2 regions of the Streptomyces sp. NPDC002888 genome follow, and region 1 is predicted to be linked to the other one. Evidence: riboswitches for the same ligand, from Rfam matches in the RefSeq annotation. Region 1 holds a riboswitch; the other holds the start of a gene.

The links. Region 1 has a riboswitch for cyclic di-AMP ahead of ACFYWX_RS23975 (C40 family peptidase). Riboswitches for the same ligand answer to the same signal wherever they lie in the genome.
Region 2: another riboswitch for cyclic di-AMP. It lies ahead of ACFYWX_RS26680 (peptidoglycan DD-metalloendopeptidase family protein); the one in region 1 lies ahead of ACFYWX_RS23975 (C40 family peptidase).

What each region holds. Positions count from the first base shown of each region.
Region 1 is NZ_JBIAPU010000015.1:20,076-27,092, reverse strand. Features, by position in the region: gene ACFYWX_RS24005 (adenosylmethionine--8-amino-7-oxononanoate transaminase) at 1-691, opposite strand, end outside; gene bioB (biotin synthase BioB) at 684-1,886, opposite strand; gene ACFYWX_RS23995 (8-amino-7-oxononanoate synthase) at 2,034-3,161, shown strand; gene ACFYWX_RS23990 (DUF397 domain-containing protein) at 3,210-3,434, opposite strand; gene ACFYWX_RS23985 (helix-turn-helix domain-containing protein) at 3,444-4,301, opposite strand; gene ACFYWX_RS23980 (ATP-binding protein) at 4,515-4,973, shown strand; gene ACFYWX_RS23975 (C40 family peptidase) at 5,145-5,627, opposite strand; cyclic di-AMP (ydaO/yuaA leader) riboswitch at 5,631-5,844, opposite strand; gene ACFYWX_RS23970 (hypothetical protein) at 6,183-6,491, opposite strand; gene ACFYWX_RS23965 (ATP-dependent Clp protease proteolytic subunit) at 6,499-7,017, opposite strand, start outside.
Region 2 is NZ_JBIAPU010000017.1:84,375-91,391, reverse strand. Features, by position in the region: gene ACFYWX_RS26695 (DUF6126 family protein) at 1-32, shown strand, start outside; gene ACFYWX_RS26690 (tyrosine-protein phosphatase) at 49-846, opposite strand; gene ACFYWX_RS26685 (alpha-galactosidase) at 1,069-3,141, shown strand; cyclic di-AMP (ydaO/yuaA leader) riboswitch at 3,445-3,606, shown strand; gene ACFYWX_RS26680 (peptidoglycan DD-metalloendopeptidase family protein) at 3,611-4,543, shown strand; gene ACFYWX_RS26675 (DUF6250 domain-containing protein) at 4,782-5,495, shown strand; gene ACFYWX_RS26670 (SGNH/GDSL hydrolase family protein) at 5,637-6,422, shown strand; gene ACFYWX_RS26665 (TetR/AcrR family transcriptional regulator) at 6,463-7,017, opposite strand, start outside.

The DNA.
Region 1 (7,017 bases):
GCAGATACGCGGGGGAGTGGAACCGCATCCCGCCGGCACCCTGCACCACCGGCTCGACGATCACCGCGGCCAGCTCGTCGGCGTGCCGCGCGATCGTCGCGCGCAACTCCTCCGCGTACGACTCCTCGTACGCGACGGGCGGCGGGCCGACGAACACCTGCCGGGGCAGCACGCCGGTCCACAGCTCGTGCATCCCGCCTTCGGGGTCGCACACCGACATCGGCTGCCAGGTGTCCCCGTGGTAGCCGCCGCGCCAGGTCAGCAGCCGCTGCTTGGCCGGGCGGCCGAGCGAACGCCAGTACTGCAGGCACATCTTGACCGCGACCTCGACGGACACCGACCCGGAGTCCGCGAGGAACACGTGCTCAAGACCGTCGGGTGAGATGTCGACAAGTCGCTTCGCCAGCCGTACGGCCGGCTCGTGGGTGAGCCCGCCGAACATCACGTGGCTCATCCGACCGACCTGCCCGCGCACGGCCTCGTTCAGCACCGGGTGGTTGTAGCCGTGGATCGCCGACCACCAGGACGACATGCCGTCGACCAGCTCGCCCGAACCGTCCGCGAGCCTCAGCCGGACCCCGCTCGCCGACTCCACGACGAGCGGGTCCACCCGGCCGGGCATCGGACCGTACGGATGCCACACATGCCGCCTGTCGAGCTCCAGCAGCTCGGATACGCCCAGCTCAGGCATTGGGCGCGAGGTCGGTACCGGCACCACGGCGGCGCACGGCGACCAGGTCCGTACGGGCCTCGTTGGCCGAAGGCGTGTCAGCGGGCGCGGAACCGCACACACCGCCACCCGCGTGAGAGCCGCAGCCCGCGCCCTCGTGCGACCCGCAGCCGCCACCGCTCTCGTGCGAACCGCAGCCCCCGCCGCCCGCGACCCGGTGCTCCGGCAGCGTCACCTCGCCCGCGCCCTCCACCTCGAACCCGGCGTCCGCGATCATCTCCAGGTCGGCCTTGCCGGCCTGGCCCTCGCTGGTGAGGTAGTCGCCGAGGAAGATCGAGTTGGCCAGGTGCAGCGCGAGGGGCTGCACCGTGCGCAGATGGACCTCGCGGCCGCCCGCGATGCGCACCTCCACGTCCGGGCAGACGAAGCGGACCATGGCCAGGATCCGCAGACAGCGCTGCGGGGTGAGGTTCCACTCCTTGGCCAGCGGGGTGCCCTCGAACGGGATCAGGAAGTTCACCGGAACGGAGTCGGGGTCCAGCTCGCGCAGCGAGTAGACCACGTCCACCAGGTCCTCGTCCGACTCGCCCATTCCGGCGATCAGCCCCGAGCACGCCGAAAGGCCCGCCGCGTGCGCCCTCTGTACCGTGTCCACCCGGTCGGCGTACGTGTGCGTGGTCGTGATGTCCGCGTACGTCCCCTCGGAGGTGTTGAGGTTGTGGTTGTACGCGTCCGCGCCCGCCTCGCGCAGCCGCTCCGCCTGGCCGTCGGAGAGCAGACCGAGACAGGCGCACACCTCGACGCCCGCGTTCTGCTCCTTGATCGTCTTGATGGTGTCGGAGACCCGGTCCACGTCACGGTCGGTCGGACCGCGCCCGCTCGCCACCAGGCAGACCCGTTTGGCGCCACCCGCCAACCCGGCCGCCGCGGCCTCGGAGGCCTGGTCGGGCTTGAGCCAGGTGTACTTCAGGATCCCGGCCTCGGAGCCGAGCCGCTGGGAGCAGTAGGAGCAGTCCTCGGGGCACAGCCCAGACTTCAGGTTGACGAGATAGTTGAGTTTCACCCGTCGCCCGAACCAGTGGCGGCGCACCTTTCCGGCCGCGGCCACCACGTCGAGCAGGTCGTCGTCGGACGTGGCCAGAACGGCCAGCGCCTCCTCGCGGGTCGGCAGCTCGCGCCGAAGCCCCTTGTCCACCAGCGTGTTCAGCAGGTCCATGAGAGCCGATCCTGTCTTACCGACCCGTTCCGGGCCAAGGAGAGTTCGTACAACAGAGGCCATTCGACGTGTGGGTATTGCCACACCATGGGTGGCGGGTCCTGCGGCTAGTGTCTGTCCACTGCCTACAAATCCCCCGGAGGGCCCATGGTGTTCGGCTGGATCGACGAGCAGGCGGAACTGCGCCGCCGGGCCGGACTCGTGCGGACCCTGCGCCCGCGTCCCGCCGACTCTCCGCTGCTGGATCTCGCGAGCAACGACTACCTGGGTCTGGCGCACCACCGGGAGGTCACCGAGGGCGCGGCGCGGGCGGCGCGGACCTGGGGCGGCGGCTCGACCGGCTCCCGGCTCGTCACGGGCACCACGGAGCTGCACACGGAGCTCGAGCGCGAGCTGGCCGACTTCTGCGGCTTCGAGGCGGCCCTCGTCTTCTCCTCGGGGTACGCGGCCAACCTCGCCGCGGTCACCGCGCTGGCCCCGCACGGCTCCCTGATCGTCTCCGACGCGGGCAACCACGCCTCGCTGATCGACGGCTGCCGGCTGGCCCGGGGCACGACGCAGGTCGTCGCGCACGCCGAGCCGGACGCCGTGCGCAAGGCGCTCCGGACGCACGAGGGCCCGGCCGTCGCCGTCTCCGACGCGGTCTTCTCGGTCGACGGCGACGCGGCCCCGCTCACCGCGCTCGCCGAGGCGTGCCGGGAGCACGGCGCGGGGCTGGTCGTCGACGACGCCCACGGCCTGGGCGTCCTGGGCGACGGCGGCCGCGGCACGCCGTACGCGGCCGGACTCGCGGGCGCCGCCGACGTCGTCGTCACGGTCACGCTGTCCAAGTCGCTCGGCAGTCAGGGCGGAGCGGTGCTCGGCCCCGCCCGGGTGATCGACCACCTGGTCAACGCGGCACGCACCTTCATCTTCGACACGGGTCTGGCCCCCGCGGCCGTAGGTGCCGCCCTCGCGGCCCTGCGGCTGCTGCGCCGCGAACCGGAGCGTGCGGCACGGGCCCGCGCGGTGGCGGCCGAGCTGCACGCACGTCTGACCGCCGCGGGTCTGGAAGCGGTACGTCCGGACGCCGCGGTGGTCTCCGTGCGCGCGCCGTCCCCGGAGGGGGCCGTGCAGTGGGCGGCCGACTGTCGGGCGGCCGGCCTCGCCGTGGGCTGCTTCCGTCCTCCCTCCGTTCCCGACGGCATCTCACGGCTCAGGCTGACCGCCCGCGCGGACTTCTCCGGGGCGCAGATCGAACGCGCTGTACGAGTGATCGGCGAGACAAGACCATGAGTCGGCGTGACACGGCCGTGGGTCGCCCCTGTTGACGGATGGAAGGGATCAGCGGAACGCGGCCGTGAAACCCGACCAGCTCTCGGGGGAGAAGAGCAGAGCGGGGCCGACCGGGTTCTTCGAGTCGCGTACGGCGAGCTGCCCGGACCATGGCCCTGTGGCCGGCCGGGCCGTCTCGACGCAGTTGTTGGCTCCCGTGCTGTAGCTGCTGCGCAGCCAGCGCACGTCGTGCAGATCGATGCTGGAAGGAACGTTCCGAGGCAGTGCAGACATAGTGCCTCCTTACGCGCCGTCACCTATCCCGGCGATGTAATCCAACGAGTCCTCGGGCGAAAGGGCGTGGATCTGAAGGGTGTTGAAGGCCTCGCTGTAGGCCCGGAGGTCTTCTTTCCGTTCGAGGTAGAGGCTACTCGTCAAGTTGTCGAGAACAACCACATCCAGGTCAGAAGTGCTCGGAAATGAGAAAATAACGAAAGGCCCGGTGACGCCGATGTGTGCCCCGGCGGTGAACGGCAGGACCTGGAGCCGTACTTGCGGCAGCCGCGCCGCCTCCACCAGGCGTTCGAGCTGCCGTGCCATCACTCCGGGCCCGCCGACCTCCCGCCGCAGGACCGCCTCGTCCAGCACCGCGCTCAGCTCCAGCGGCGGATCCGCCCGCAGCACGACCTGCCGGGCCAGCCGCACCTCCACCAGCGTGTCGAGCCGGTCGTCGGCCACGCCCTCCACGGCCGCCCGGGTCACCGCGCGGGCGTACTCGGGCGTCTGCAACAGGCCCGGAACCACCGATGTCTCCAGCGTGCGCATCGCGCCGGCCTGCGACTCCAGGCTGATGAAGTCCCGGTAGGTGGGCGGCAGCACCCCACGGTAGGCGTGCCACCAGTGGTGCCCGCCGGCGCCGTCGGAGCCCGCCAACGCGAGCATCAGCTCCCGCAGTTGGGGATCCGTCACACCGTAGACGTCCAGAAGTAACCGCACATCGGCTGGTTTCACCCCGCTGGTGCCCGTCTCGATCCGGCTCACCTTCGACTGGTGCCAGCCCACGAGACGGGCCGCCTCCCCACTGGTGAGCCCCGATTCGGCGCGCAGCGCGCGCAGTTCCGCACCCAGTTTGCGGCGGCGCACCGCGGGACCGTGCTGCATGGGTACTCCTTACTCCCAACGAGCCACCCAAATCCGTTCTGCCGTCGCAGAGTTCACCACTTCGAGCGACAGATATATGCACATCTTGGTGGATCGCCACCCGTGAGGGGTGCGGTAATGGCACTCTGGCGACGAAGCACCAGTCCGGGACCGTACTCGAATCATCCGCTCCGTGTCGGACTCGCGGTCCCGGGGGAAAGGGACGACTTCGCCATGGCAGACCTTCTGGAAGCATCCGTCACTCTGCCGAGCGATCCCGCCTCGGTCTCCGCGGCCCGGACCTTCGTGGTCGGCACCCTCGCGGAGTGGGGCCTGCCGGAGGACTCGGAGCTGTCCGACACCATCCGGCTCATCGTCTCCGAGCTCGCCACCAACGCCGTACAGCACACCTTCGGGCAGTCCCCCACCTTCACGGTGGACCTCCGCCTGGACCGAGACGAACGGGTGTCCATCGGTGTCACCGACAGCCATCCCCGGTTCCCCAAACGGCTGCCCGCCGCCGTGCAGCAGGACAACGGCCGCGGCATGGTGATCATCCGCTGGCTGACCGCGGAGTGCGGCGGCAAGCTGAGAGTCCGGCCGACCCGGGAGGGCGGCAAGACGGTCTCCATCGAACTGCCCTGGACCGTGCCGGCCGAGCCGGTGACAACGGTGGGGCAGCAGGAGCAGTGACCCAGGGCCTACGAGGGCGTCCGGTTCGTCTGCATCCACTTCTACACCTGAGTGCGGCGTGCCGCACGTCGCGCCGACGGCCCAGGGCGCCTCGTGGAGCCCTGGGAGCCGTCGGACCGGGCCGAGGACCGCTGCCGGCGTGTCAGGACGCCGGCACCGCCCCCGGGAGGGTCACTTGACCCGGCCGTACCAGACGCTCTTCGTCCAGAGCTTCTGCAGCTTCACCACGTCCCCGGTCTTCGGGGCGTGCCAGATCTTCCCCTTCCCGGCGTAGATGCCCACGTGGTAGACGCTGGAGCTGGAGGAACCCGAGTGGAAGAACACAAGGTCCCCGGCCTTGCGGCTCTTCACGGAGATGTGCCGGGTCTTGTTGTACTGCTGGGCCGCCGTCCGGGGGAGCTTCTTGCCCGCCTTCTTGAACGCGTACAGCGTGAGGCCCGAGCAGTCGAACCTCTTGGGGCCCGTGGCCCCGTACTTGTACGGCGAGCCCTTCTTGGACGCAGCGATCTGGAGCGCCTTCGTCGCAGGTGTGGCGGCCGCGGCGTCGGAGGCGAAGCCGGGGACCACGAGCGAGCCGCCAACGGCGGCGATGGTCAGGGCCGAGGCCGTGCCGGCCCGGGCCATCAGCGACGGGACACGATTGAGCGCAGTCATGCGCAACCCTTCGTCAACCGCCTGTGAAGGATGACCTGTCGGATTCGGGCTGGCGAAGTGGCCCGGCCGCGTTGCCGCGGCTTCACCCCAAGGGCTGCTCGACCCGGTCATGGCGTGACCGTTCCGGCGACCCGTCTTGCTTGGGTCCTCCACTCCTGCCGATGCACTCCTGTCGACCAGTCATCCGGGCGGCGGCAGGACTCGGCGTCCGTCCGGATCGCCCCGCCGTTGTGGCGGGGGCTTGTCGTCAGTCACGGATCTTCACTCACGAGTGTCCGAAATACCCAACGGAATCGGGGGTTTGTGGCGTTACTCACCACTCACCCGTTCGGGTGGACAGTGCGATGTTCGAGTGAGTGTCCAGGTCATGACGGGGCCTCGGACCAGCATGAAAGGCTCTCAGCCCCGCCTGACGCTACGCGCGTTGCGCAACTCGGGCGGTCCCGTAAAAGGACGTGCTTCTACTCCGAACAGGGGTACTTCATTCGGTCGGTTTGGATCCGGATCCGGACGTCCCGTCGAGGAGGCCGCGCGTCCGGACCGGACACCGGTGAGTCAACTGTCGGAGAGCGGCGGCATCGTGACGCGCGCCGTACGACGCTCCCCGTCAAGGACACGCAGCGCACGCGCCAGCGTTGGAGCGTGCAGCTCGGTCTCACCCCGCTGGTGCATGAGCGCCAGTGCGTCCCTGAGCGCCGTCGCCTTGGCGACGAGCGCCTGTGCTGCGCGTAGACCACGGTACGTGTCCCCGTGATGCGCCGGGTTGATTCGGCCGAGAAGGTCTACAACGTCCAGGTAACGGTCGATCAACTCGCCCTCGGCACGTGTGAGGGCGGGCAGCGGTGGCAGCTCCGGAGGCAGCATCGGTGGCTCACCTCGCGCCGGGCGCGGTGCGCGAGGCCTTGCGGCTGGGGATGAGCCGGTCCACCAGGCCGTACTCCACGGCCTCCTGCGCGCTGAGGATCTTGTCCCGCTCGATGTCCGCGGTCACCTGCTCCGGTGTGCGCCCCGTGTGCCGTACGAGCATCTCCTCCAGGAGGTCGCGGATGCGGTTCAACTCGGCGGCCTGGATGGCGAGGTCGCTGGCCTGGCCCTGGACCGGCTCGGTCAGGGCCGGCTGATGGAGCACCACGCGTGCGCCCGGCAGCGCGGACCGCTTGCCCGGCGTGCCCGCGGCCAGCAGCACCGCGGCGGACGATCCGGCCTGGCCCAGGCAGATCGTCTCCACCTCGCAGGTGACGTACTGAAGCGTGTCGTAGATGGCCGACATCGCGCTGAACGAGCCGCCGGGGGAGTTGATGTACAGCGAGATGTCCCGGTCCGGGGCCTGGTGCTCGAGGTACATGAACTGGGCCATCACGTCGTTCGCGGAGGTGGCGTCGATCGGCGT
Region 2 (7,017 bases), on a different contig from region 1:
GGCTGCTGTTCGAGGCCGGGGCCCGGCACTAGAGGACGCGGCTCGACCTCAGTCGAGGAGCCGCCCGCGCAGCCGGTCCCGGGTCTTCGGGGCGAGTCCCAGCCCCTGCTCCAGGTAGGGGTCGACGCCGCCCCAGGTTTCCTCGATGGTCTCGAAGGCCGCCGACAGGTAGGCGGCGCGGGCGTCGAAGAGGGGGCTGAGCAGCTCCATGACCTCGGGGGAGTAGGCGCCGGCGGAGGAGCCGCCGCGGTGCACCTTGTAGCGGCGGTGCTTGGCGTTCGACTCCAGGTAGTCGGTGACGATCGCCTCGCGCTCCACGCCCAGGGCCAGCAGCGTCACGGCTATGGACAGCCCCGCGCGGTCCTTGCCGGCCGCACAGTGCATCAGGGCCGGGACGCTGTCCTCGGCGAGGGCGTGCAGCACCTGGGAGTGCTCGGCCGTGCGCTCCTTGATGATCGTGCGGTACGAGGTGATCATCCGGTGGGCGGCCTTGCCGTCGCCGAGGATCTCGCGCAGCTGGTCGGCGTGGCCGTCGCGGACCATCTTCCAGAACTCGGAGCCGTCCGCCGGGTCGGACAGCGGCAGGTTCACATTGCGCACGCCCGGCAGCTCGACGTCCGGACCCTCCAGCTTCTGGTCCGCCGCGTTGCGGAAATCGAAGATCGTGTGCAGGCCCAGGGTGGTGAGGAACGCGGCGTCGTCGTCGGTCGCGTGCGCGAGATGGCCGCTGCGGAACAGCACTCCGTGCCGCACCCGCCGTCCGTCTGCCGTCGGCAGTCCGCCCACGTCGCGGAAGTTGCGCACCCCGGCCAGCTCGGGTTCGGTCGACGGGACCTGCTGCGTCACGGGGGCTCCTCCCAGTCGGCCCCCGCCTGCGCGGCTCGTCGAATGACCGACGGGGTGCGGTCTCGACCATACGACACCGATTTACGGGCCAACGAGTTGTCCACAGGCCGATTACGGGTGGCATGCCGCGGCGACGCGTTGTCCACAGGCGTTGCCCGGAACGCCTCCGGACCTTGATGATGTTGGTGCTTGATCGCACCTGTTCGGATCTGTGAGGCCTGAATGCTGGAGATCGCGGAAAACGGCCGTACGTGGCTGCTCTCGGGACCCACGAGCAGCTACGCCGTCCACGTCACCGAGGACCACGAGCTCCTCCATCTGCACTGGGGCCCGAGAATCGCCCTGGCGGACGCCGAGGCCCTCGCCGTCCGCCCGCTGCCCGACTACTGGCCCTTCGAGTCCCCGCTCGACGGCCGCGAGGAGTACCCCGTCGAGGGGGGCCCGCGCTTCACCCGGCCCGCCCTGTCCGTGCGCACCGACGAGCGGCGCGGCACCGAGTGGCGCTTCGAGGCGTACGACACCGAGGGCGACCTCCTGCGACTGCGTTTCCGGGACGCCGGGCTGCTCGTCACGCTGCACTACCGCATCCGCGACGACGTGGTCGAGCGCTGGGTCACGCTCGACAACCAGGGACCCGCCTCCCTGGAGCTGCTGCGCGCCGACTCCGCCACCTGGACCCTGCCCGACCGTGACGGCTGGCGCCTGTCGCAGCTGCACGGCCGCTGGGCCGCCGAGTCCCGGCTGACGTCCTCCCCCCTCACCTACGGTGAGAAGGTGATCGGCAGCCGTCGCGGCCACACCGGTCACCAGCACCTCCCGTGGGTCGCCCTCGACACCGACGCGACCGAGGAGCGCGGCGAGGTCTACGGCTGTGCGCTCGGCTGGTCCGGCTCCTGGCGGATCGCCGTCGCCCAACTCCCGGACGCGCGCGTGCAGATCACCGGCGGCGCCGGGTACGACGACTCGGGCCTGCTGCGCCTCGCGGCGGGGGAGTCGTACACCACGCCCGTCTTCGCCGGCCTGTGGAGCGACGGCGGCTTCGGCGGCGCGAGCCGGGTCTGGCACGCCTACCAGCGGACGTACGTCGTCCCGGACGCCGAGCGGGACCGGCCCGTGCTGTTCAACTCCTGGGAGGCCACCGAGTTCGACATCTCCGAGGAGCAGCAGGCGACCCTCGCGCGGCAGGCAGCGACCATCGGCGTCGAACTGTTCGTGGTCGACGACGGCTGGTTCGGGGCGCGCACCAGCGACCGCGCCGGGCTCGGCGACTGGCGGCCCAACCCGGACCGCTTCCCCGGCGGCCTGCAGCCGCTCGCCGACTACGTCCACGCCCTCGGGATGCAGTTCGGCATCTGGGTCGAGCCCGAGATGGTGAACCCGGACAGCGAGCTGTACCGGGCGCACCCCGACTGGGTGCAGTACCAACCGGGACGAAAGCGGACTGAACTCCGCAATCAGCTCGTACTGAACCTCGCCCGCCGGGATGTCCAGGACTATCTCTGGGAGCAGCTCGACGCTCTCCTCTCCAGCGCCCCGATCGACTACGTGAAGTGGGACTTCAACCGCTGCTTCACCGACGCCGGCTGGCCGGGCGAGGAGTATCCGCAGCGACTCTGGGTCGACCACGTGAACGCCCTCTACGCCCTGCTGGACCGGCTGCGGGCGGCGCACCCGGGTGTCGCCTTCGAGTCCTGCTCGGGCGGTGGCGGCCGGATCGACCTCGGCGTGCTGAGCCGTACGGACCAGGTGTGGACCTCCGACAACACCGACCCCCTCGACCGGCTCGCCATCCAGCACGGCTTCAGCCAGATCCACCCCGCGCGGGTCATGGCCGCCTGGGTCACCGACAGCCCCAACACTCAGCTCAACGGCCGGGTCAGCTCCCTGCGCTTCCGGTTCGTCAGTGCCATGGCGGGCGTCCTCGGAGTCGGCGGCGACCTCGCCCAGTGGACCGAGGACGAACTCGCCGAGGCCCGGGAGTGGGTGGAGCTCTACAAGAAGATCCGTCCGCTGGTGCAGCACGGGGACCTTTACCGGCTACGGCCCCCGCGGGGCGGACTCAGTGCCGTGCAGTACGTCCGCGGGGACGAGTCCGTCGTCCTGGCCTGGCTGCAGGCGCAGCATCACGGCGAGCCGGTGCCGGCGCTGCGGCTGCGCGGGCTCGACCCGACAGCCTCGTACGAATGCCTCGAAACGGGCGAAATTCATCGAGGTGCCGTGCTGTTGCACCACGGGCTGCGCACCGGACTGCGGGGTGACCTGGATGCGGCAGTTCTCCGGCTGCGCCGCATCTGAGAGTTCTGTCCGAATTGCAGGGTTAATTCCAATTCGCTCTGAAAGAAAAGGGTCTGGAGCGACGTCACGTGATTAGCGTCATATCCGTGACCGTGCGTCGCCCGTCATGTCCACGTAATTCAGGTGGTTTTCAAGGGCTTTCACGAAAAACGGTGCCTTCGTATTACACGGAGTGTCACCGGGGATTCTCGCGGCGGATCACGAAAAGCGCATTGCCACGCAACCCTCTGCTTGTCCCTTCGCGTCCTGGTCGCTTACGTTCCACACCAATCCGGACGGACGCCCAATCCTGCCGCCGCCGGAGAACCGCACCCACTGACCCGTGCACGGCAGGAGCGGGGGACCCACAGGTAAGACCGCCTGTTCCGGTTCCCGGAACGGCTTGGGGTTAAGCCGCGCCTCGGCGCGGCCGGGCATCTCCAGCTCGCACCCGACAGCTCACCTCGCAGGCGCCGGAGAGGAATTCGCCATGCCCGCGAAGGGTAAGCACCGCCGCCCGAAGACCCAACGTTTCACCCGCTCCATCGCCGTCGCCGGAACCGGTGGCGCAGCGCTCGCCCTCCCCCTTCTCGGGGCCACCGGCGCCCACGCCGCTCCTTCCCAGTCCGCTCCCGAAAAGGCCGTTCAGTCCGCTCCGGTGGTGGAGAAGAAGGCCGCCGAGAAGAAGACCGCCGCGGACAACGCGAGCGCGCGGACCTACACCGTGAAGTCCGGCGACTACCTCTCGAAGATCGCCGAGGCCCAGCACCTCAGCGGTGGCTGGAAGAAGCTCTACGCCGACAACCGCGAGGCCATCGGCTCCGACCCGTCGCTCATCCACCCCGGCCTGAAGCTCTCCATAGGCAAGAAGGCCGCGACGAGCACCGGCAAGCCGTCCTCCTCGGAGTCGAAGGCGTCCAAGCCCTCGGCCTCCTCGAAGACCTCCACGTCCTCGAAGTCCTCCGCCGCGAAGACCACGACGGCCACCCAGTCCAACGACACCTCCACCGGCAGCGGTTACACCCTCCCCGTGGCAGGCGCCACCATCGGCACCCCGTACCACATGGCGGGCAGCATGTGGTCCAGCGGCTACCACACCGGCGTCGACTTCGTCGTCCCGACCGGCACGTCCCTCAAGGCCGTGGCCGCGGGCACGGTCGTCTCCGCGGGCTGGGGCGGCGCGTACGGCAACCAGGTCGTCATCAAGCTGGGCGACGGTTACTACGCCCAGTACGGCCACCTGTCCTCGCTCTCCGTCTCCGCCGGTCAGACCGTGACCGAGGGTCAGCAGGTCGGCCTCTCCGGCGCGACCGGCAACGTGACCGGACCGCACCTGCACTTCGAGATCCGGACCACCCCGGACTACGGCTCGGACGTGGACCCGGTCGCCTACCTCCGCTCGCACGGCGTCACCGTCGGCTGACGGAGCACCGCACCCCCGCACCACACCCCTGCCTGACACGCTGCCGAAGGCCGGACCCCGATCCCCGGGTCCGGCCTTCGGTGTGTCCGGACTCGCTCGCTCATGATCGCCGCGTTGCGGTTCTGTGGCAGGGGTTCCAGGAGTGTCGACAGCGAGGGCGGAGCCGGGAGACAGTGATCCCCGTCAGATGGCAAGCGCTTTCCATCCCGCACTTCACCCCGAGAAGGAGCCGTTTCCCGTGACGACCACGCGCAGAGCGTTCGGCGCCCTGGCTGCCGGCGCCGCCCTGGCCGGCCTCGCCCCCGCCACCACCGCGAGCGCCACGCCCCGCCACCGCCGCCTCATCGCCCACGACGACTTCCGCCACGGCCTCGACCGGTGGGCCGTCGAACTCGAGAAGGGCGGCACCGTCACCGCCTCCCGCGGCATCCTGGAGGTCGACGTGCCCGCCGGTGCGACGATCTGGTTCAGGCAGCCGCTCGAGGCTCCGTACGTCCTGGAGTACACCGCCACCCCCGTCTCCGCCGGCGGCGTCAACGACCGTGTCTCGGACCTCAACAATTTCTGGAACGCCGTCGACGTCCGCTCCCCGGACGACCTCTTCGCCACCCGGCGCGGCGGCGCGCTCGCCGAGTACGACTACCTCAAGACGTACTACGTCGGCTACGGCGCCAACACCAACACCACCACCCGGCTGCGCCGTTACGTCGGCCAGGCGGACGTGCGCCCGCTGATCTACGACTACACCGAGCCGCTGCTCGTCGCGAACGAGCCGAACCACGTCCGCATCGTCTCCGACGGCTCAACTGTGCGCTGGTGGAACAACGGGCGGCTCGTCTTCGACTACACCGACCCGGAGCCGTACACCGGCGGGCATTTCGCGTTCCGCACGACCTGGAGCCACTTCCGGATCAGCGGATTCCGGGTGTGGTCCCTGCACCGGCAGGCCTGACGCCCTATTCCCTGATTGGCAAACTCTTTAGCAGTGGCTTATCTCACCGCCCGTCAACCCTTGCCTACGGTCGCGTAGGTCACATTCGGGGGTGAATCATGAACTGCTGTGGCAGACGATTCGAAGAATGACAGCAGATCAGTGATCGGGTCGTACGTGGCGGTGGGGGACAGCTTCACCGAGGGCGTAGGCGACCCCGGCCCCGACGGGGCGTTCGTCGGCTGGGCCGACCGGTTCGCGGTATTGCTCGCGGACCGGCGGCCCGAGGGCGACTTCGAGTACACCAACTTCGCGGTACGGGGCAAACTCCTCGACCAGATCGTGGCGGACCAACTCCCGCAGGCCGTCGCGCTCGCGCCGGACCTGGTCTCCTTCTGTGCGGGCGGCAACGACATCCTCCGCCCCGGCACCGACCCGGACGAGGTCGCCGAGCGCTTCGAGCAGGCGATCGCGGCGCTGACCGCCGTGGCCGGCACCGTGATGGTGACGACCGGCTTCGACACCCGTGGCATCCCCGTGCTCAAGCATCTGCGCGGCAAGATCGCCACCTACAACGGGCACGTCCGCGCCGTCGCCGACCGGTACGGCTGTCCCGTGCTCGACCTGTGGTCGCTGAAGTCCGTCCAGGACCGCCGGGCCTGGGACCACGACCGGCTGCACCTGTCTCCCGAGGGGCACACGCGCGTGGCGCTGCGCGCCGGGCAGGCCCTCGGCCTCGAGGTCCCCGCCGACCCGGAGCAGCCCTGGCCTCCGCTCCCGGTGCGCGGCACCCTCGACGTGCGGCGGGACGACGTGCACTGGGCGCGCGAGTATCTGGTGCCGTGGATCGGCCGGCGGCTGCGCGGGGAGTCCTCGGGCGACCACGTGACGGCCAAGGGCACCCTGTCGCCGGACGACATCAGGATGCGGATCGCCGCGGTGGCGTGAAGGGTGGATCGGGAGGTCTGGCGGGCGCTCGGTGCGGCGCTCACCGATCCGACGCCGTCAACGCCTCCCGCTCCACCCCGAGTTCCCGGGCCAGCGCGTCGTCGACCCACTCGAGTGCGCGCACCCGGGGCACCCCACCCTCGTACGACGTCATCTGCACGGCGAGCCCGTCGAGCAGGGCCGTCAGCCGCAGGGCGGCACCGGTGGGGTCGGGGCACGCGAACTCGCCGCCGGCCACGCCCTCCGTGATGACCTCGGTGATCGCCGCCTTCCACCGCCGGTCGAGGCCCCGGGTGACCTCCCGCAGGGCGGGCTCGCGCAGCGCCACCGCCCAGCCCTCGATCCACAGCCGCCAGCCCTTGGCCTGCCCCGTCGGGGCATACCAGCGCACGGCCGACCGCAGCCGCCGCAGTGCCGTCGTGCGGCGGCCGAGGAGCTTGCGCAGATGCGCGAGGTCGTCCTCGGCGGCGCGGGTGAAGGCGGCGGCGACCAGCTTCTCCTTCGTCGAGAAGTGGTAGAGCACCAGCGCGTTGCTCACACCGAGCGCCGAGGCCACATCGGCGATCCTCACCGCCGCCACGCCCCGCGCCTCGAT